DNA from 4 places in the Pelorhabdus sp. sgz311001 genome. Region 1 is predicted to be linked to each of the others. Evidence: riboswitches for the same ligand, from Rfam matches in the RefSeq annotation. Region 1 holds a riboswitch; each other region holds the start of a gene.
The links. Region 1 has a riboswitch for cyclic di-GMP ahead of AC0MXB_RS11705 (methyl-accepting chemotaxis protein). Riboswitches for the same ligand answer to the same signal wherever they lie in the genome.
Positions count from the first base shown of each region.

Region 1 (4,865 bases):
ATTTTAAAAAGGGGGTTGTAATAGACGAATAAGAAGTTTCAGCAAAATAAATGTGGGATTGCTGCAAAAACAGTCTTTTTGTGTAATGTAAACCGGTACACTAATGAATTTTAAGTTATTAAATAGCGAGAAAGAGATTTTGGCGATGAATTTTTATATTATTAATAGATTCATGAATTAATACGCAATTTAATGACAGAAGGGAAGGCTAGAATATGCAAATTAAACAGAAAATTGATAAAATTCCTGGCGGTCTCATGTTAGTTCCATTGTTTTTAGGAGCTCTGTGTCACACTTTTGCTCCTTGGTCAGGCAAGTATTTCGGATCGTTTACCAATGGCTTGATTACAGGAACTGTACCAATTTTAGCTGTTTGGTTTTTCTGTATGGGGGCAGCGATTGATGTTCGCGCTACTGGAATTGTACTGAAAAAATCAGGTACTTTAGTGATAACAAAAATTGCTGTTGCTTGGGTTGTCGCTTTAGTAGCGGCGAGTATTCTTCCTGGTAATGGGATTCAAAATGGTTTTTTTGCCGGACTTTCTACGATAGCTATTATTGCAGCTATGGATATGACGAATGGCGGTCTTTACGCTTCGATTATGCAGCAATATGGTACTCAGGAAGAAGCGGGAGCTTTTGTATTGATGTCCATTGAATCAGGTCCGCTCGTTACCATGTTGATCTTAGGTGGAGCCGGTATTGCCTCCTTTGAACCACACTTGTTTGTCGGTGCGGTTTTACCCTTCCTCGTTGGTTTTGTTTTAGGGAATCTCGACCATGAACTGCGTGAATTTTTTGGCAAGGCGACACATACAATGATTCCCTTTTTTGCCTTTGCGCTAGGAAATACAATTGATTTAAGTGTGATTCTAAAAACAGGTTTACTGGGTATTTTACTTGGTGTTGGTGTTATTATTATTACAGGAATTCCGCTTATGCTTGCTGATAAATTTATTGGCGGCGGCAATGGAACGGCAGGGATTGCTGCTTCTAGTACGGCTGGCGCCGCTGTAACGAATCCTATTATTATTGCTGGCATGAATCCGGCGTTTGAACCTGTTGCCCAGGCAGCAACGGCGCTTGTCGCCACATCTGTTATTGTAACATCTGTTTTAGTGCCGATCATTACTGCTTGGTGGAGTAATTATGCCAAACGCAGAAAAGGCGATACTTTAGTAGAAAAAACCAGCTATTAACGAGGCCCTCTTTGCATTATTGAAGCAAGTTTTTCTGCTTCGATAATGCTCTTTTTCATTTATTGACAAATTTCCAAATATACTGTAATCTTTTAACTATTATAGGAAAAGATATTGATTCACCATTGGGCAAACTTGTTGAAAAACAAGGACGCAAAGCCACTGGGTCTAAAGACGAAGGTCCATGATCGCCAGGTTGCTAGTTGGTTATTTTGTATCTCCATCGTCAGATTCGCAGCAGGCAGTCTGACGTTTTTTATTGTTTTTTTACATTTTATAATATAGAGGGGGATGAATTTTTTGGCAGTGATACAAGCGGGAAAGCAGAATATTGGCATGAAAATTGGAATTGGTTTTTTGGTTATGATCGTATTGATTCTGGTTTTGGGAATTGGTTTTTATCATGAATCAGGTAAGAATGCTAGCGCGATTAGTACTATTGGCAGCTCTAATACAAGAGCTTTAACAGCTGCTAAGGCCGAGAATGTTTATACAGGTGCTGTTTTGGAAATTCGCCGATTTATTGCTGACGGTGATGATAAATACCGTCAGGGGTTTATTGGGAAAATGGATACAGTGGTTGAATTAGAACAACAACTATTAGCGAAAGCGAGTTCGTCTGATAAAGCAGAGGTTGAAAAGCTAGTTAACAATACGAACACCTACTATTCTGGGGTTAAAGAGCGATTGATTCCTCGCTTAGTGGAGGCGCAGCAAGCCAAAAAAGCGGGAAACGGCGCCCTCCAGGCTAAAGCTGAAGCCGAAGCGGCGGCAGTAACCAAAGAATTAACGCCCTTTGCGCAGCAATTACAGGCCGCGTTGGCAGCGATTGAAGCCAATGAAGCAAAAGTGGTAACTGATATCGTAGCAGACTCTGCTCAAAATGCGGCCCGCGTTCAGTTCTTTTCTCTGGCTGTTATGGTACTGATTCTTGCTGTCAGTGTTTTGCTTAGTTTTGTGTTAACTCGGATGGTTGTGAAGCCTTTGCAGGTAATGACACAAGCGCTTGATCAAATGGCTAGTGGTGATTATTCGGTGCAATTGCCGCCTGCCTTTGTCAATCGCGGCGATGAATTTGGTCAAGTTGCGATGTCACTGGCGCATCTCAGGGAGAGTATGCGTGAACTCATTGGTTCGGTAGCCAAACAGTCAGAGCAAGTGGCGGCGTCATCAGAAGAGTTAACGGCAAGTGCTGATCAGTCAGCGCGGGCCTCAACGCAGGTTGCAACTGTGGTTACGGAGATTGCCGAGGGCGCTTTAGCGCAGGCGAAAGCCGTTGATGCAGCTGCCGCAACGGTAGAAGAAATGTCCCAGGGAATGGGTAAGATATCGGCTAACGCACTGGCTGTTAGCCAGGTGGCGGAAGCCGCGGCGAAAGCTTCTTTTTCTGGTACGGCCCGTGTGCAAAAAGCAAATGAGCAGATGGCTCATATTGAAAAAACTGTCGTGGAATCGGCCCAAGTAGTTGCTAATTTAGGGGCAAGATCCAAAGAAATCGGGCAAATTGTAGAAACTATTTCCGGCATTTCCGGGCAAACTAACTTGCTAGCCCTCAATGCTGCTATTGAAGCGGCTCGCGCAGGAGAACAAGGCAAAGGTTTTGCTGTCGTAGCGGAAGAAGTGCGAAAATTAGCGGAACAGTCCCAAGATGCGGCTAAACAGATCGAAGTTTTGATTCGTGACATTCAAGTCGATACGGATGCCGCTGTAGCTGCAATGGAAACAGGCACAAAGGAAGTGAAAACCGGTACTGCTGTTGTCGAAGAAGCAGGTGGTGTTTTTGGGGAAATCAAGGAACTGGTTAGTGATGTGACAGAAAAAGTGCAAGGTATTTCCCAGGCAATTGATTTAATGGCAGGCAATGGCAAAACTGTTGCTGCCTCTGTACAGCAAATTGATCAGGTAAGTCGCGAAACAGCTGGTAGAACTCAGACTGTTTCAGCTGCTACAGAAGAACAATCGGCTTCGATGGAAGAGATTGCTGCCTCAAGTCAGGAACTGGCGCGCATGGCGGAAGTACTTCAATCAGCGATTCGCAAATTCAAGCTATAAGGGTATTGTTAACAAAAAACAGGGTACTCTAGTATATTATGATACTAGGAGGTTGTACCATGGGTGATGAATTAGATCAATTGATTCGCGACCAAATTGTTCCCTTTCATTTGCGCAATGTTGAAGCGCTTGGTGCAAAACATCCTCATATTATGGGGATGGTCAATTCTGTGATGGCGAACCAAGAAAATCGGGCGGCGATCCGTATTCAAGAGCAAGGCAAGATAGTTGGTGAGTATACATTTTTACTGAAAGGCCTTAAAATTGAGACGGTCGAATCAAACACGCTTGATCCTCAGTTCCAGCATCCCTTTTTAGGAAAAATAAAACCTTTTGTGACGTTAGAACGTACCGTTTTAGAAAAGGTTTTGGCTGATGATAAAAATTATCTAGAGGAGCCGTTTTCCGCGGTAGTGCCTTATTTGAGCGAAATTACAATTCAATTTCTGCCATGAAAAGAGCCTAATGGCTCTTTTCTTTTTGGAGCTTACGGCAGGGTTTGGCGTGGTTTTGTCAAAATGTTATTATGAAATAACAGCGTCGGTAGAGGGGGAGCGTAAATGAAACAGAAAAAAGTGAGGAAAATTACTGCAATTGGCGACTCTACCGCCAATACAGATCGCCTTGAGGCGATTAAACAATTGATTTATAGCTGTAGCGCTGTTGCATCAAAGGAAGAATTTCTTACATCGCTTGTTCAGTTCATGCAAAAGGAGTTTCAATGTCAATGTGTAGGAATCCGCGTTCTTGATGAGCAGGGGGGGATTCCTTATCAAGCTTATACTGGCTTTAGTCAAGAGTTTTGGGAACAAGAAAATTTTGTGCAAATTTCCAACGGGGATTGTATTTGCACGCGTCTAGCCGCCGGAAAGCTGTTGCCGTGCGATTTGCATTTGATAAATGAACAAGGCTCGTATATTTTACCTGCTTTTTCTCAATTAGATGGTCTACTTAGTGAAGCGGATCTTGGCAATTATCGGGGAATTTGCGTTGCTACAGGATTTCAAAGTGCGGCCATGATTCCGATTGTTTATCAAGGAGAAATAATGGGGCTGATTCATCTTGCTGATATGCGACCCAATCAGATTCAAGCGGATATTGTCGCTTTGATTGAGGGAATGGTTCCCTTAGTAGCAGAAGTCTTAAGCCGCAATATAATCGAAAAGGCGTTGCTAGAAAATCAGGAACGACAGCAAATCTTAAATAATATTGTGCAAGTATTGCCTGGCTTGGCTTATGTGATTGATGCTGCAACGTGGCAGCTGCTATATATAAGTGTTTCGATGGAACAACTTTATGGCAAACGCGTGATTGGACAAAGCTGTTTTAGCTTTTTTGGAAAATCTGCCCCTTGTCATTATTGTCCTCTATTGGAAAATGGATCAAAAGAATACTTTGATAAAACAACAGGCGTGTATTATAAAGCGGAGTCGAGGCAGATTGAGTGGCCTGGTAGGGACTTGATGCAGCTTTTATTTGTCATGGATATTACGGAGCAAAAACTGGCCGAGGCAGCGCTAGAAGAAGAGAAGGAGCGTTATCGCGTTCTGCTTAAGCAGTCGGCTGAGGCTATTGTTGTCAGTGATTTTGCTACAAAGGCTGTTACCGAAGTAA
Region 1 covers NZ_JBVXUT010000004.1:140,510-145,374, reverse strand. Annotated here, with positions in the region: gene kdgT (2-keto-3-deoxygluconate transporter) at 216-1,199, shown strand; cyclic di-GMP riboswitch class I at 1,318-1,403, shown strand; gene AC0MXB_RS11705 (methyl-accepting chemotaxis protein) at 1,506-3,251, shown strand; gene AC0MXB_RS11700 (hypothetical protein) at 3,311-3,706, shown strand; gene AC0MXB_RS11695 (SpoIIE family protein phosphatase) at 3,812-4,865, shown strand, end outside.

Region 2 (4,865 bases), on a different contig from region 1:
CCTGTCCGTCAATCCCTTTTTCATTTGCTAATGTAACCATACCAAGAAAATACGTCGCCTGAATAACACCAGGCAAATCTTTACCAGGAATATGAAGTTCTTTAGGCAAAGCAGTTCCTGTCCCCATAAACACAGCATCATAACCGTCAGCAAAAAGCTCATCAACGGTTTTATCAGGACCGATTAAAATTCCTGTTTCAAATGAAACGCCCAATCTTTCAATTCGAGCAATTTCACGACGAACAACTTCTTTATTTAAACGGAATTCAGGAATTCCATACATCAAAACACCGCCAGGCTCTTTCTGCCCTTCAAAAACAGTTACAGTAAAACCTAGCTTCGCCAAATCACCTGCTACGGTTAATCCGGCAGGACCCGAACCAATTACGGCAACCTTCCCTTTATGAACGATTTTTTTATGAATTGGACTAATATCCATTTCTGCATCAAAATCAGCAATAAAACGTTCTAGTTTGCCAATCTTAATACCTGCGTTCTTTTTATTTAATATACAGGCAGCTTCGCACTGTTTTTCATGAGGACATACCCGCCCACATACAGCAGGAAGATTACTGCGTCTGGCAATCACTTCACTAGCAGCGCCAATATTCCCTTTAGCAAGTTCTGCGATAAAACTAGGAATTTCATTCTCAATCGGACAGCCTGTACGACAAAACGGTTTTGCACAATTAAGACAACGTTTTGCTTCCGCAATTGCCTCTTTCGTCGTAAAACCGGCGTCAATTTCATGAAAATCTAACGACTGTTCTTCAAAATTACTTTTTTGATCAATAAGCAATCCAATCCCCTCCACATCCATAAGCTTCTGCACTTCTATATTTTCTCGCTTGCAGTAAGCAAAAACCTTTGGATAACGAACAATATCCTCTAGTCTTAACAAAAGAATCGAATTTCCTATAGATAAAATTCGATTTTTTCTTATTGCTATCATACACTAAACATATAAAAATTTCTAGAATAATTAAATGGAGCGGCGGATTCTAAAAAAAAGACTACCGCACCAAGGAAAAACTCTAGCTTATCTTGTGATTTGTTTACGCACCCCTCACAACATAGGCTCGAAATCTTTCTTATATGCGGTAGCCCTTTACTATTTTCTAGAATACAAATGCTCTTATTGCTGCATTGCCAGCAAAGCCTCGTATTTTTTAATTTGAACCTGCATCTCACCATATTCACGACGTAAGCGAATATATTCTTTCGCAAGCCCGTCCTTTTCATCTTGTTCTTTTTTTTGCACTTTAAACTGATCGCTAATTTGGCATAGTAAAGCCAGAAAATCGTCCATTTCAACCGCCTTCGGTAAGAAAAAAGAAATTCCGCTAAGTGCTGCTTTCAGCAACAGCTGTGGTTCGATCATGCTATTAACAGCTAAAATAGATTGCTTCGTCGACACAGCACGAAGCTTTTGCGTAAAGTCAAACCCGTCAAAATCTCCCGAAAAATCCACTATAACCAAACTATATTCATCAGACTGTTGGCGATATGCACTTATTGCCGCAGCGACGTCCTCAAAAACATCGCAACAAAAATCTTTTTTTTTGCACTGCTCCTGCAATCGTTGCAGCCAAAGTTCGTCTTGGGTAACAAATAATAATTTCAACGCCATCCTCCTGCTCTTTGAAAAATAAAAAAACTGCCTGTTCATTCCGCTCTTACTTTGCGTGAATACAACCTGGCAGTCTTCGATATAAAATCATTAGACCCATGGCTTTGCGTCCCATCCTTTCAGAAGGTTTGCCAATCAGTAGAGCTTGTAAAGTTCTACTTATTTATTTTGTTTAATTATACTATACCGTAAAACAAAAGCGGAAACAAGTAGAAATGTGACAATATTTGTTGCTTAGCTCTTTTGTTTACAAACATTTATAAATAAACTACAATTAAACTAATGTCAAAAATTTATTTTAATTGTCTATCTAGGGAGAGACACATATGCTATTTAAAAATTTTCAATATAATCTACTAAAGGCAATCAGTGCTTTCGTCTGCCTTCTACCTTATTCGCTTGTCTGCCATATTGGACGAAGTCTAGGTTACCTCTTCTATCTTGTCGGTGCGCGCCAACGACGCCGTGCCATCAGTCAAAGCATGGATTGTCTGCAAATTTCATTGTCCGAGGCGAAACAAATCGTCCATACAGTTTTTGGTAATTTAGGACAAACCTTGATGGAAGTTCTCTATACGCCTGCCCTTACTCCAGAAAAAATCAAAAAACATATTGCGATTGAAGGTCTGGAGCATTTAAGGGGGGCCATTGAACAAGGACGCGGCGTGGTACTTCTTACCGCCCATATAGGTAATTGGGAGTGGCTCGGCGCAGTCCTAGCTAACACAGGACTGCCGATTACAACGATCGCCAAACCACAACCAAATCCTCACTATACGCGATTACTCAATGAATATCGCGAAAAAATGGGGCTGGAAGTATTTAATCGTAGTGGCGCCGAGCTTGTAAAAGCGGCACGAGCCTTAAAAAAGGGAAAAGCCCTAGGGTTTTTAGCAGATGAAGACGGTGGTGTTGACGGCATTTTTGTTGACTTTTTTAATCGAAAATCAGCCACGCCAGCAGGTCCGGCAGTATTTGCCCGCAAGTTCGGTTCTATTATTGTGCCGGCCTTTATTTTTCATCGTCCTGAGGGAGGCCATCAAATTGTTATCAAACCAGCTTTTCCTTATGAACGATACGATGATGAAACACAAGAACTTTATGAAAACACTGCAAAAATGACGCAAGCGATTGAAGAAGCGATTCGTAACCATCCATCAGACTGGATTTGGTTTCGCAAACGCTGGAATACAAAATATCCCAAACAATAAATTTAGGGCTGTCTTTAAGGAAGTACAAAAGATTTTGTAACTTCCTAGAGACAGCCTTTTTTAATGAAATAGCAAATTAAGTCAAAAAGATTTAATCTCCTCCTTTCAAAAGGAAGGATTTTCCTTTTGAGGAACGAATAGGTATTTATAGGGTGCAAGTGAAATTTTGTACAATCATTAGAAACTACGAATGATAGAGGTGCTGAACTTTGAAAAATGGCGATCTCATCTTACGACTGGAAGGAAATATCTTATCCATTTTATTGCTGCTTTTTTTATTACTGATAGCGGAACCAAATCTTCCCCTTGAGGAAGATACAGATCATCAGCTCCATCGACTGATTACCCTTTTAAACGTTTTCCTGGTTATCGCTTGCATCAGTCTCACCCATCATTTTTTTACGAACTTCAAAGCCAAACTAAATTACACAGCTAAAACGCTAATCACATCTTCTTCTGAAGTCTGTCCAACTAGTTGGCCTGATCTAGCGCCTCTATTCGAATATCTAACACAACAAAAAGAATCGATGCGTAAACTAGATCGTCTAAATATGGTTGGCGAAATGTCAGCCGGAATTGCCCACGAAATTCGCAATCCCATGACAACAGTAAGAGGATTGCTCCAGTTTCTAAGTCATAAGAAAGAATTGGCGGCACATCACGATAATTTTAGTCTCATGATTGATGAAATTGATCGAGCCAATAGTATTATCACTGAATTTTTATCACTTGCTAAAAATCGCCCATTAGAATTTAAAGAAAAAAACCTAAATGACATTGTTTGTGAGATTTATCCGCTACTAGAAACAGATGCACTACGCAATAACTGTCAAATTAAACTAGACCTCACACCAACACCCAATCTACTTATTGATCCAAATAGCATTCGCCAACTAATTCTAAATTTAGTCCGCAACGGTCTTGAAGCAATGATAGAAAATCACGGCCAACTTGTCATAGCAACAAAGTCAACCGCCCAGGGAGTCTTGCTTGCCATAAAAGACAACGGTCCAGGGATCTCACCAACAATCCAAGCCAAACTAGGAACGCCTTTTTTGACAACGAAAGAGACAGGCACGGGTCTTGGACTTACTATTTGCTATCGCATTTTAGAGCGACATCGCGCTACCTTAACTGTTGACAGCGCCCCCAGTAGCGGAACAATATTTACAATCTGCTTTGCCAATTCCTTTCCAGAAAAACTGCAAAAACTATCTTAATTTAAACTCTAGCAAAGCTTTTTTTACAGTTTTTATTACAGTCGGCCAATCGCCGGCTGTTTTTTGTCGAAATAATCGAGTATGAGGATACCACGGCGTATCTTCTCGGTCCATTGCCCAACGCCAATCCGGCGAAAAGGGAATAAAAATCCAAGTAGGTTTTCCCATTGCGCCTGCCAAATGTGATACAGAAGAATCTACAGTAATAATTAGGTCTAGGTTGTCAATCACAGCAGCTGTTTCTGCAAAATCACTTAATTCTTCCGCTAGATTCAGTATACTTCCAACGGGAGCCTCCTGTATATCCGCTGCTTTTGAACCGACTTGCAAACTAACCCAATTAATTGACGGAACTGTAAATAAATCTTTAAATAAAGAAAAAGGAATCGAACGATTATGATCATTATCATGATTAGGGTTTCCCGCCCAAACAATACCAACCCTTAACCGCTTTCCTACCGGAAGAACATTTTGTAGGCGGATACGCCACTGTTCCCTTAAAGACGGCATAGACTGAATATAGGGTAATCTAAAACTAACTTGATCAAAAGGAATTGAGAACTCATAGGGCAGACTTAACAACGGACAAGCAAAATCATAGTTTCCCGGCGGATAGTCACTGCCAGCATAAATAGTAAACTGATCTTGCGTACCCGCTAAAAGACGCTTGATAGGTGTTTGCACCCATACAGTTGTATGTTTGGCCTTAGCTGCCACTAAATAGGCAAAACGAATAAATTGCAGAGTATCACCAAACCCCTGATCAAAATAAATTAAAATACTTTTGTCAGATAAGTCCTCCCC
Region 2 covers NZ_JBVXUT010000001.1:283,592-288,456, reverse strand. Annotated here, with positions in the region: gene AC0MXB_RS01500 (NAD(P)-dependent oxidoreductase) at 1-799, opposite strand, end outside; gene AC0MXB_RS01495 (response regulator) at 1,136-1,624, opposite strand; cyclic di-GMP riboswitch class I at 1,688-1,773, opposite strand; gene AC0MXB_RS01490 (lysophospholipid acyltransferase family protein) at 1,957-2,841, shown strand; gene AC0MXB_RS01485 (ATP-binding protein) at 3,051-4,061, shown strand; gene AC0MXB_RS01480 (tetratricopeptide repeat protein) at 4,053-4,865, opposite strand, start outside.
Region 2: it holds a riboswitch for cyclic di-GMP, as region 1 does, so the genes downstream of both, AC0MXB_RS01495 (response regulator) here and AC0MXB_RS11705 (methyl-accepting chemotaxis protein) in region 1, are expected to answer to the same signal.

Region 3 (4,865 bases), on a different contig from region 1:
CAAGATGCCATTGAATTTTTCTGTAATATGAGTCCTGACTGTATTAACGAGATTGACTATTTTGGCGTTCCCTTTTCTCGTGACAAAGAAGGTCGTATTTCTCAGCGTAACTTCGGCGGTCAATCTTCACCGCGTACCTGTTATTCCGCTGATAAAACCGGCCATGTCATACTGCATACCATGTACGAGCAGTGTTTGAAGCATGATGTAAAAGTGCTGCAAGAGTGGCAGCTCTTAGATGTTGTTGTAGAAGACGGCGAACTGCGCGGCGTAGTGGCGCTACAAATAAAAACAGGTGAAATTGTGCCGATTGCCGCAAAAAGCGTAGTCATCGCTACAGGCGGCGCTGGTCGGATGTATTGGATGCGTACAACTAATCCCTTCACTTCTACTGGCGATGGTATGGCAGCTTGCTTTAGAGCAGGCGTTGCCCTAAAAGATCCGGAAATGGTGCAGTTCCACCCGACAGGCCTTGCTAGCACCGGTATTTTGATGTCAGAAGCAGTGCGCGGTGAAGGCGGCTATCTTATCAACCGTCTTGGCGAACGTTTTATGAAGCGTTACGCCCCGGAAAAAATGGAACTTGCTACGCGTGACGTTGTTGCCAAAGGCATTGAAACGGAAATTAAGGAAGGCCGTGGTTTTGGCGAAGGCATTACTGCCTATGTTCAGGTCGATGTACGTCATTTACCAGAAGAGGCGATTATCGAGAAACTTCATGGTATTCGTGATCTGGCCATTTCTTTTGAACATGTTGATCCTGTGAAAGAACCGATTCCGATTCGTCCAACCTGCCATTATTCGATGGGCGGCATAGACGTAGTCGATTATAAAACCTGCGCTACAGCGGTCAGCGGTCTCTTTGCCGCCGGGGAAGCAGCTTGCGTATCTATTCACGGTGCGAATCGTTTGGGCGGCAACTCGCTTGCTGATGTAATGGTTTTTGGTAAAGTAGCAGGCATGGGCGCTAGCGATTGTGCCAGAAAACGAACGATTACCGGTGAAAATTTGCTAAGTGAAGCCGCAACAGGCTGGGAAAAACGTTTTGAAGAAGTTGTTTCCCGTACGAAAGGCGCTACCGTTGCGTCGATTCGTGATCGCTTGGCCGAAATCATGTGGTACAATGTGGGCGTATTCCGCAATGAAGCCGATATGGTAAAAGCAGCACAAGTCGTTGATGGTTTGCTTGCTGAATACCAAACTTGCGTAGTCGGCGATAGCAGCCGTGTATTTAACAGCGCCTTCGTAAACTATGTGGAAATGGGGAATCTGTTGACAATTGCCAAGGCTGTTGTAACAGGCGCTTTAGCCCGCAAAGAAAGCCGGGGCTGCCACCTGCGTGATGATTATGCAAAGCGCGATGATGAAAATTTCTTAAAACATACGCTGATCACCAAAGATGGTTCTGATTATAAATTATCCTACCGGCCGGTCGTCATTACGAAGCATCAACCGGCAGAAAGGAAATACTAATGCGACAGATTACCTATAAAATACACCGTTTTCAAGATAATAAGTCCTTTGTACAGGAATACAGTTTTCCTCATGAGCCTGGCAAAACGATTTTATGGGGTTTAATAAAAATTAAAGATACGATGGATCCGACACTGACTTTCGTAGCTGCCTGTCGGTCTGCTGTCTGCGGCGCTTGTGCCGTTCGCGTCAATGGCCAGGCTATGCTAGCTTGTGAAGTTGGTCTTGATGATGTGACAGCGCGTTTTGGCGATACGCTCGAAATTAGCCCAATTCAAAACTTCAAAGTTATTCGCGATCTTGTTGTGGACTGGGAGCCCAAGGCGCAGCGCTTAAAAGAAGTCAAACCGTGGCTGATTCCTGACGAACAGTTTACGGCGAAAAGCGGCTGTCGTCAGTCGCCGGAAGATTTTAAAAAGATACGTCAGCAAGCTGACTGTATTCTCTGTGGTTCTTGTGCGTCTGAATGTAATAAGCTCAGCGCCGATGAAAGAGACTTTTTAGAGCCCTTTATTTTTAGTAAAGCTCAGAAATTTGTAGCTGACTCGCGTGATAAAGATTTTATGGCTCATTTGACGCCAGCTATGGCCAAAGGCCTGTGGAAATGCGTTCACTGTCAGGAATGTGTGACCAAGTGTCCGAAACATTTAGAGCCAGCGGAAGATATATCAAAATTACGGCAAAAATCGGTGCAAGCTGGTATGACTGATAATATGGGCGCTCGTCATGGTATGGCCTTCCGAGATGATATTGCCAAAACAGGCCGCTTAAACGAAGCGACCATGTCGGTGAAAACCGAAGGCTTGTTAAAGTCGTCGACTCGCGCTGCTTTTGCTATGCGTCTTTTTGTTCGCGGCAAATTAAATCCGCTTCATCTGATTCACTCGGCTACGCCAGTGCAGGGAATTGACAAAGTGAGAGCCATTATGAAAGCAGTCAAGGAGGCGGAGAAAGAATGAAATATGGATTTTTTCCTGGCTGTGTCCTCGAAGCGGCGGCCAAAGAAGATATGATGGCAACACTTGCCGTTGCGAAAAAACTAGGAATTGAACTCGTTGAGCTTCCCGGCTGGACTTGCTGCGGCGCCTCTCATGTACAAGATATTGATGAGTTAACAGCTCTGTCCGTGAATGCCCGTAATATTGCTTTGGCCGAAGGCCTGAAGCTTGATATTATGACGGTCTGTAATACTTGTACGCTCATGCTGCGCAAAGCAAAACATGAATTAGATCATGGCATGAAAGAAAAGGTAAACCCGATTCTAGCTAAGGCGGGGATGAAGTATGAAGGAACAAGCGAAATCACTCATTTACTGTGGGCGCTTGTTCGCGACTATGGTCTTGATAAATTAAAGGGAAAAGTAGTGCGCCCTTTGCAAGGTATGAAAGTGGCTGGTTATTATGGCTGCCATCTGCTAAGACCGCCTGAAATTATGAATTTTGAAGATCATGCAGTGCCTCATTCTTTAGAAGATCTGATTCGCGCATTGGGAGCTGAACCGGTCGAGTTTGATGCCAAACTGAAATGTTGTGGCTTCCATGCTGTATATCCAGCGCGTGACAGTGTGCTTAAGATGACGGGAGAAACGAACCTCAGCGCGATTAAAGCAGGGGCAGACTGTCTCGTTACGCCTTGCCCGCTGTGTCAGATGCAGCTTGATATGTTCCACCCAGAAGGACAGGCTGCAGTTGGTGCGGCCAAGGAAATCCCCATTCTTCATATGTCGCAGCTCATCGGTCTAGCTTTAGGGCTGTCGCAGGATGAATTGGGCATGAAGCGCCATATTGTTAGCACGGCAGTTTTAAAGCTGTAACTTGATTTGTTAGCTGTAGCTTAAACAATGCTAGAGACCTCTCAGTACAGCGCTTAGCGGCGATGTTTCTGAGAGGTTTTTTAAAAACAACGTAGTTGGAATTTTGTAATTTTATGGTGTTTTAGTAAAAAAAACGGCAGTTATTTCCTTGACTTTTTATGAATTTTTACAGTAAAATTAAATTAGTTACTTAGTGAAATATTAGGCAAACTTGCCGAAAGGCAAGGACGCAAAGCCTTGGATCTAAGGGTTTTTACCTAGGATTGCCAGGCTGCCATGCTGGATCTTTAAGCATGCTCTGAGGTCAGGGGGCGGTTCCCTGCTTTTTGGTATTCCTCCAGAGCTGTAAAAATGAGGGAGGAAGAAGAATGAGACCGCGTTTAATTGTCTTTTCTTTTTGCGATTATGCTGAATTTAAACTGGTGAGACCGCTTGTAAAATGTTTTTTGCAAAAAGTGCTACTAGGACAATATCATATGATGGAAGTTGCTGTGAATGAAGCAGTCAATAATGCCTTGCGTTTTAGTGAAGGCAAGCCTTGTCAGCTCACGATGGATATTTTGCGAGGCAGCGTACTCGTGATTCGCTTGAAGCATCAAGGACTAGGTTTGGTTACAGCGTCAAAACGAGCACAAGATAGTCATAAGTGCCTCGAAGAAGAGCTCTGGCGTGAAGGCGGTCGTGGCCTGCTGATTATGCAAGCGGCGGCGGATTGTGTTTTTTACAACAGGCAAGGAACGGAAATATTGTTAGCGAAGATGCTATCAGAACCTTGTTTATCCCAAAACGATAAAAAGATTACCTGATATGTGCGGCGTAAAGTTAGATTTTTCTTTCTTGGGCATGTTGTAATAAAAAAACACTTGGTTTCGATTAGAAACCAAGTGTTTTTTTAGTTTTGCGGGCCTTTAGTGATGGAGGCTGGTAATGTTACGGTGCGCCATACTTACATGATAGGTCATGGCTTTTTCGGCAGCATCAGGATCACGTTTATAAAAGGCATCCATGAGCGTAATATGTTCCGTAATCGTTTGGGATAAACGATTTTCTACAGCAATGGAGTTTAAGCGAGCTGGCTTAATATATTTATGCAAATTGCTTAACGTCAAATTAAGCATTTTGCTGCCAGAAGCCTCATAAATGAGCTGATGAAACTTATTATCTAACTCAGCAATTTCCTCCATATTTTGTTTTTGAGCATAAAACTCCGTAAGATCAACAATTTTTTGTAGTTCTTTCAGTTCATTTTCGGTTAAACGACTAGTAGCCCAACGGGCAGCCAAGCCTTCTAGCAATTGGCGCATAGCGCAAATATCAGCGACATCTTTCGCCGAGATTCCCAGGACAATAGCGCCTTTTTTTGCGGTCGTTTCTACTAAACCTTCTACTTCCAGCAGCCAAATTGCTTCGCGAATGGGGGTGCGGCTTACGCCTAACTCATCGGCTAATTTTGTTTCTAGCAGAATATCGCCGGGGGAATAGGCTCCTTCGATGATTTGCGCTTTGATATGTTGGAATACCTTATTGCGTAGCGAGGTATCATTAGTAGAAAGGAATTCTAAATCTTTGGGCATAGCGG
Region 3 covers NZ_JBVXUT010000002.1:48,228-53,092, reverse strand. Annotated here, with positions in the region: gene AC0MXB_RS06340 (FAD-binding protein) at 1-1,473, shown strand, start outside; gene AC0MXB_RS06335 (succinate dehydrogenase/fumarate reductase iron-sulfur subunit) at 1,473-2,432, shown strand; gene AC0MXB_RS06330 (CoB--CoM heterodisulfide reductase iron-sulfur subunit B family protein) at 2,429-3,286, shown strand; cyclic di-GMP riboswitch class I at 3,481-3,565, shown strand; gene AC0MXB_RS06325 (ATP-binding protein) at 3,655-4,092, shown strand; gene AC0MXB_RS06320 (GntR family transcriptional regulator) at 4,195-4,860, opposite strand.
Region 3: it holds a riboswitch for cyclic di-GMP, as region 1 does, so the genes downstream of both, AC0MXB_RS06325 (ATP-binding protein) here and AC0MXB_RS11705 (methyl-accepting chemotaxis protein) in region 1, are expected to answer to the same signal.

Region 4 (4,865 bases), on a different contig from region 1:
CCGGCTTCGCCCGCCCGAGCCGCTTCAATCGCCGCGTTCAAAGCAAGTAAATTAGTCTGTCCGGCAATCCCCGAAATCGTATCGCTGATTTTGCCGATTTCTTGGGATCGATCCCCCAGCTTACTCACCACTGCAGCCGATTCGGTTACAGCTGTTTCGATATGAGCCATTTGCGTTGTTGCCGCACCGATAGCGCTCTGTCCACCTTCAGCGGCCTTCGCGGTATCGGCAGCAGTAGCAGACACAGTTGAGGCATGGGTAGAAACTTGTTCTATACTTGACGACATATTGCTAATGGCCCTGGTCGCTTCTTCAATACTCGCGGCCTGGCCTTCCGCCCCTGCCGCTACAGCACTGATCGAAGCAGCTACCTGATTGACTGCTTGGGAAGATTGATCGGCACTTGCCGTTAACTCCTCGGAAGAAGCAGCGACCTGTTCCGCCGAATGAATAATTTGCTTAACTAGTTTCTGCAGTCCGGCAACCATGCCATAAAAATGTGCAACCATTCGTTCCAGCTCATCTCGCTGCGAAAGATCTGCTTCGTTTATATTGCGTGCTTGGCTGGCAACCAAAACAAGATTACCCTGAGCCACTTCGCTAATTGCTGCATTCAGGCGAAGAATCGGTTGCGTAAATCGCTTTACGCCATAAATGCAAACAGCGCAGGTAAGCAATAAAATTACAATACTCGTCACTAGGGAGGAAAGCATTAATGGTCTTAATTTAACTGTAACTTCTTTTTCAGGTACATTTAAACCAAGGCTCCATTTTGTCCCCGGAATTGGTGCATAGGCCAGATACTTTTCCTGTCCGCCATAGACATAATCGCCAAGTCCCTTTTCACCTTGCACCATCTTTTCGCTAATTTGTTTTAGTTTTGCCTCAATATCCTGATCAGTTATTGTATTTTGTTTAAGGACTTTATTTTTATCAGAATGAATAATAACAGTACCATCCGTCCTTATGGCGTAAGCATAACCGCTTTGTCCGACTTTAATTTCGCCAAAGCGGGCGATTAAGCTGTCCATGTTTACCGTACCGCCAAAAACGCCCACAATCTGGTTATTTACTCTGATTGGCGCTACAACCGATACGACAATCGATCCGTCAACTTTAGAAATAATCGGGTCAGTAACAACAACCTCGCCTGTAGACATTACTTGTTTGAAATAATCACGATCCGCTATATTCGTCTTATCTCCAGTGGAGTGAACGCCGTTACCAGCGCGATCTACGATCCAAAACCGAGAAAAAATAGGATTGCGCTTGGTTTCTGCCGCTAAATAAGCGATTGTTTCCGGCTGTGGTCCCGCTAACACTAGCGGATTTGTCGACAAAAGCGATACTTCCCGCTTGCGTGAATCAAACCACAGGCCGATTTCCTGGCTATAGCCGTCTACACGGTGAATCAAATCTTCTTTCGCGTCGTCTACCAAAAGGTTTCTAGCCGTATAAAAATTAAGACAACCTAAAACTCCTAGCGATACAAGTAGGGCGAGTACAGCCAAACAAATCACCTTTGCCTGCAGGCTGCTGCGAATCCGTCCTATAAAATCCAATTTTCTTCTCCTCCTAATACCTACATTGAATTTGCGTAAAGAAATTCGAGAGTACTTGAAAAGAAAATAAGGATTTATTACAAAGCGCCAATTTTGCGATAAAAAAAAAGACTTATCAAAGTCTCCTATAGTGCTAGTGCAACCTGGCAGTCATCAGTACTCCTTGCGAAATACCCTTAGACCCATGGCTTTGCGTCCTTATTTTTCAATAAGTTTGCCTATAGAAATTGTATTAGCCCGAGTTCGTTTACACTCTTTATAGCATAACGAAGGAACTATTCCTTGTCAAGCATTGGAAAGCCGCCGGATTGCTCCGGCGGCTGGTCTGCTCTAAGCAAAAAAGCGCATAATAAACATGGCAATAGCCGCATTAATAATACTTGCCAACATGAGTAGCGGCCAAAATTTTTTTGGAACATCGGCTACACCGAGCAATCTTCCCATATACTGCAATTGTGATCCAATCAAGAAAATCGCTGGAAGCAAAATTGTCGCATGCGTTCCATTTAGCGTCCCTTGATTGATTAGATTGACTGCTACCCCCACCGAAGCTGATGAAGAAAGCCAAGCTGTCATAAGTACTGTAGCCGCCTCACCAGGCAAACCGAATAGAGACATAACCGGTCCAAAGAGCTTACCGATAAAGGCCATGATCCCCAAAATACGTAGGATTTCAGCAATCACATAGGCCATTAATACATTTGGCATTAAATTATTAATAGCGATATTCCAGCCCTTGCGGGCGCCAATGACGAATATATCAAGAGGATTATTAGAAATTTTTGGGTTCTGGCTGCTCATCAGTAAAATCCCCCTTATAGACTGTATTCAAGACAAACCGGACAAACACTGCGCCGACAAATTTTAGTAGAAACATTAAAATTAACGGAATAATAACAGGAACCGTTAAAAAAGCGAACAAGGCTGAACCAATCGAAAAAAGGTTATTAATTAACCCGGCGCCAGAATATTGCCAAGCTCCCATTACAATAAGATCTTTTTCCGTAATCTGACCATTATCATAGAGTTCCTTCGTAAGCGCCGCGCCGGCATCAGTGCTTTGCAAATCGGTAATCATGGCTAGTCCCGTAAGTCCGGGAATTCCTAGCAGCGGTTTTAAAAACGGTGTAAGCAACTTATGAGCCGCTCGAATCGCACCGTAGTGGGAAAAAATTTCTAAACAGCCAAGCGCTAACATAACGGTAGGTACAAGGGACAAAGCAAATAAAAATCCGGCTTTAGCACTCGCTCCGCCGATGCCGATAAAATTCGCCTTAGCAGGATCTTTCATCGTACCAAACTGGCCGCTTAAGGACGTATAGTCAAAGGCGCTGAGCCATTTAAAACCTTCCACTTTCATAAATAGCCCGGAAAAAAACAAAATTGCCGCAATCAGTGCAATATAAGCTCCTATTCCGACTTTCCATTTCTGCGGCGAAGAAGTATTCTTTTCTTCCTCCATCTCATCCACTCCCTTAATAATATTGTGATAGATCCACCTCTATATAGATTGTAGGGGAAACAAAAGTAGCAAATTATTATTATGCAGTTTATATAAATCTTTTTATTATTGCTAAATTATACTAGATTGATTACACTTTAGCAAGGAGGGGATTTTATGGAAAATGTAATTAAACTATATGATTCACTACACACCATGCCTGAACTAGGCTTTCAAGAGTATAAGACAGCGGCCTTTCTAGCTGACAAATTAAAACAAGCGGGTTTCGTTGTTACGGAAGGGATTAATCATACCACAGGACTCGTTGGTGAATATGACAGCGGCGTGCCTGGTCCCACTCTAGCCTTACGAGCCGACATGGATGCTTTAGGTCATAAAATCAACGGCGTCTTGTGTGCGATCCATAGCTGCGGTCATGATGCCCACTGCGCTATGGTGCTTGCTGCCGCCCAAGAGTTGATTCAAACCGACTCAATCCAACAAGGAAAGTTAAAAATCCTGTTTCAGCCAGCCGAAGAACTCGGTACAGGCGCTCTGGCCATGATCGAAGGCGGCGCTATTGATGATGTTGATATGATTTTAGGACTTCACTTACGGCCAATCGAAGATCTCACAATAAAGCAATCCGTCCCGGCTTTGTATCATGCCGCCTCAGAACGCCTTGAGGCCATATTTCACGGTGTCCCGGCCCATGGCTCACGGCCCCATCTGGGCGTCAATGCCCTTGATGCAGCAGCTGCCGCCATTATGGCTGTCAATGCCATCCACATGAATCCTGTTGAGTCTTACAGCATTAAAGCCACAAGGCTCAACTGCGATTCCGGCGTCACCAATGCGATTCCGCCCGAAGCAACAGTCACTTGGGACGTCCGTTCTGAGCGCAATGGCACAATGCAAGCGTTACTGGAAAAAGCCAAACAAGCCATTCACGCCGCCGCGGCTACAGTGGGGGCAACCGTCAGTGTAACAAACTACAATGGAATACCCGCCGCGGAGTATACAGATGATATGGTTGCACTCTTAGCAGAAGCCATTACTGCCGTTTATGGACCATCCGGACTTCACGAACCACTTAAAACAACGGGCGGCGAAGACTTTCACTTTTACATCAAGAAGAAACCGTCACTAAAAGCAGGCTACTTTGCCCTAGGCTGTGACTTGACGCCAGGGATTCATCATCCTGACATGACCTTTAAGAAAGAGGCCTTGCCGACAGGACAAGCCATTCTTGTCTATGCCGCTAGGAAAATACTCAAAAAAACTAAAGCTAGCGTTTAATCCCGCTGAAGTTACAAATAAGTAAAGAAGCCTCGCTGCAAGCGAGGCTTCTTTACTGGAATAAAAGGGATCGGTTAAGTTAAATTTTAATGCTTTTACTTTAACTATATTAAATTTAACACAAGATTTTTATTTCGTCAAATAAAAAGAGAGCTCACTAGAGCTCTCTTGATGTATATCCGATTTATTCTGCTGTAAACGGCAACAAAGCGATGTTTCTTGCCCGTTTAATGGCAATCGTCAACTGACGTTGATGTTTGGCGCAGTTGCCGGAAATACGGCGCGGTAAAATCTTGCCGCGTTCAGTCGTATAACGGCGTAGTCTGGGAACGTCTTTATAATCGATATGTTCGATTTTATCAACGCAGAAACTACAAACTTTTTTCTTCGGTTTTCTGCCTCTTTCGCGCTTCACGTGATAACCTCCCTTTTAAAATGGAATTTCCTCTTCAGGGAAGACTTCTTTGCCAAAGGAACTGGCGTCAATGGGTTTCGCACTTGAGCTAGGCGCCGGAGCACCACTAGCCTCATGGGAACCTTTTCGTTCTAAGAACTCCATATTT
Region 4 covers NZ_JBVXUT010000007.1:225,291-230,155, forward strand. Annotated here, with positions in the region: gene AC0MXB_RS17085 (methyl-accepting chemotaxis protein) at 1-1,562, opposite strand, end outside; cyclic di-GMP riboswitch class I at 1,697-1,791, opposite strand; gene AC0MXB_RS17090 (YjiG family protein) at 1,893-2,363, opposite strand; gene AC0MXB_RS17095 (nucleoside recognition domain-containing protein) at 2,335-3,024, opposite strand; gene AC0MXB_RS17100 (amidohydrolase) at 3,181-4,302, shown strand; gene rpsR (30S ribosomal protein S18) at 4,487-4,717, opposite strand; gene AC0MXB_RS17110 (single-stranded DNA-binding protein) at 4,733-4,865, opposite strand, start outside.
Region 4: it holds a riboswitch for cyclic di-GMP, as region 1 does, so the genes downstream of both, AC0MXB_RS17085 (methyl-accepting chemotaxis protein) here and AC0MXB_RS11705 (methyl-accepting chemotaxis protein) in region 1, are expected to answer to the same signal.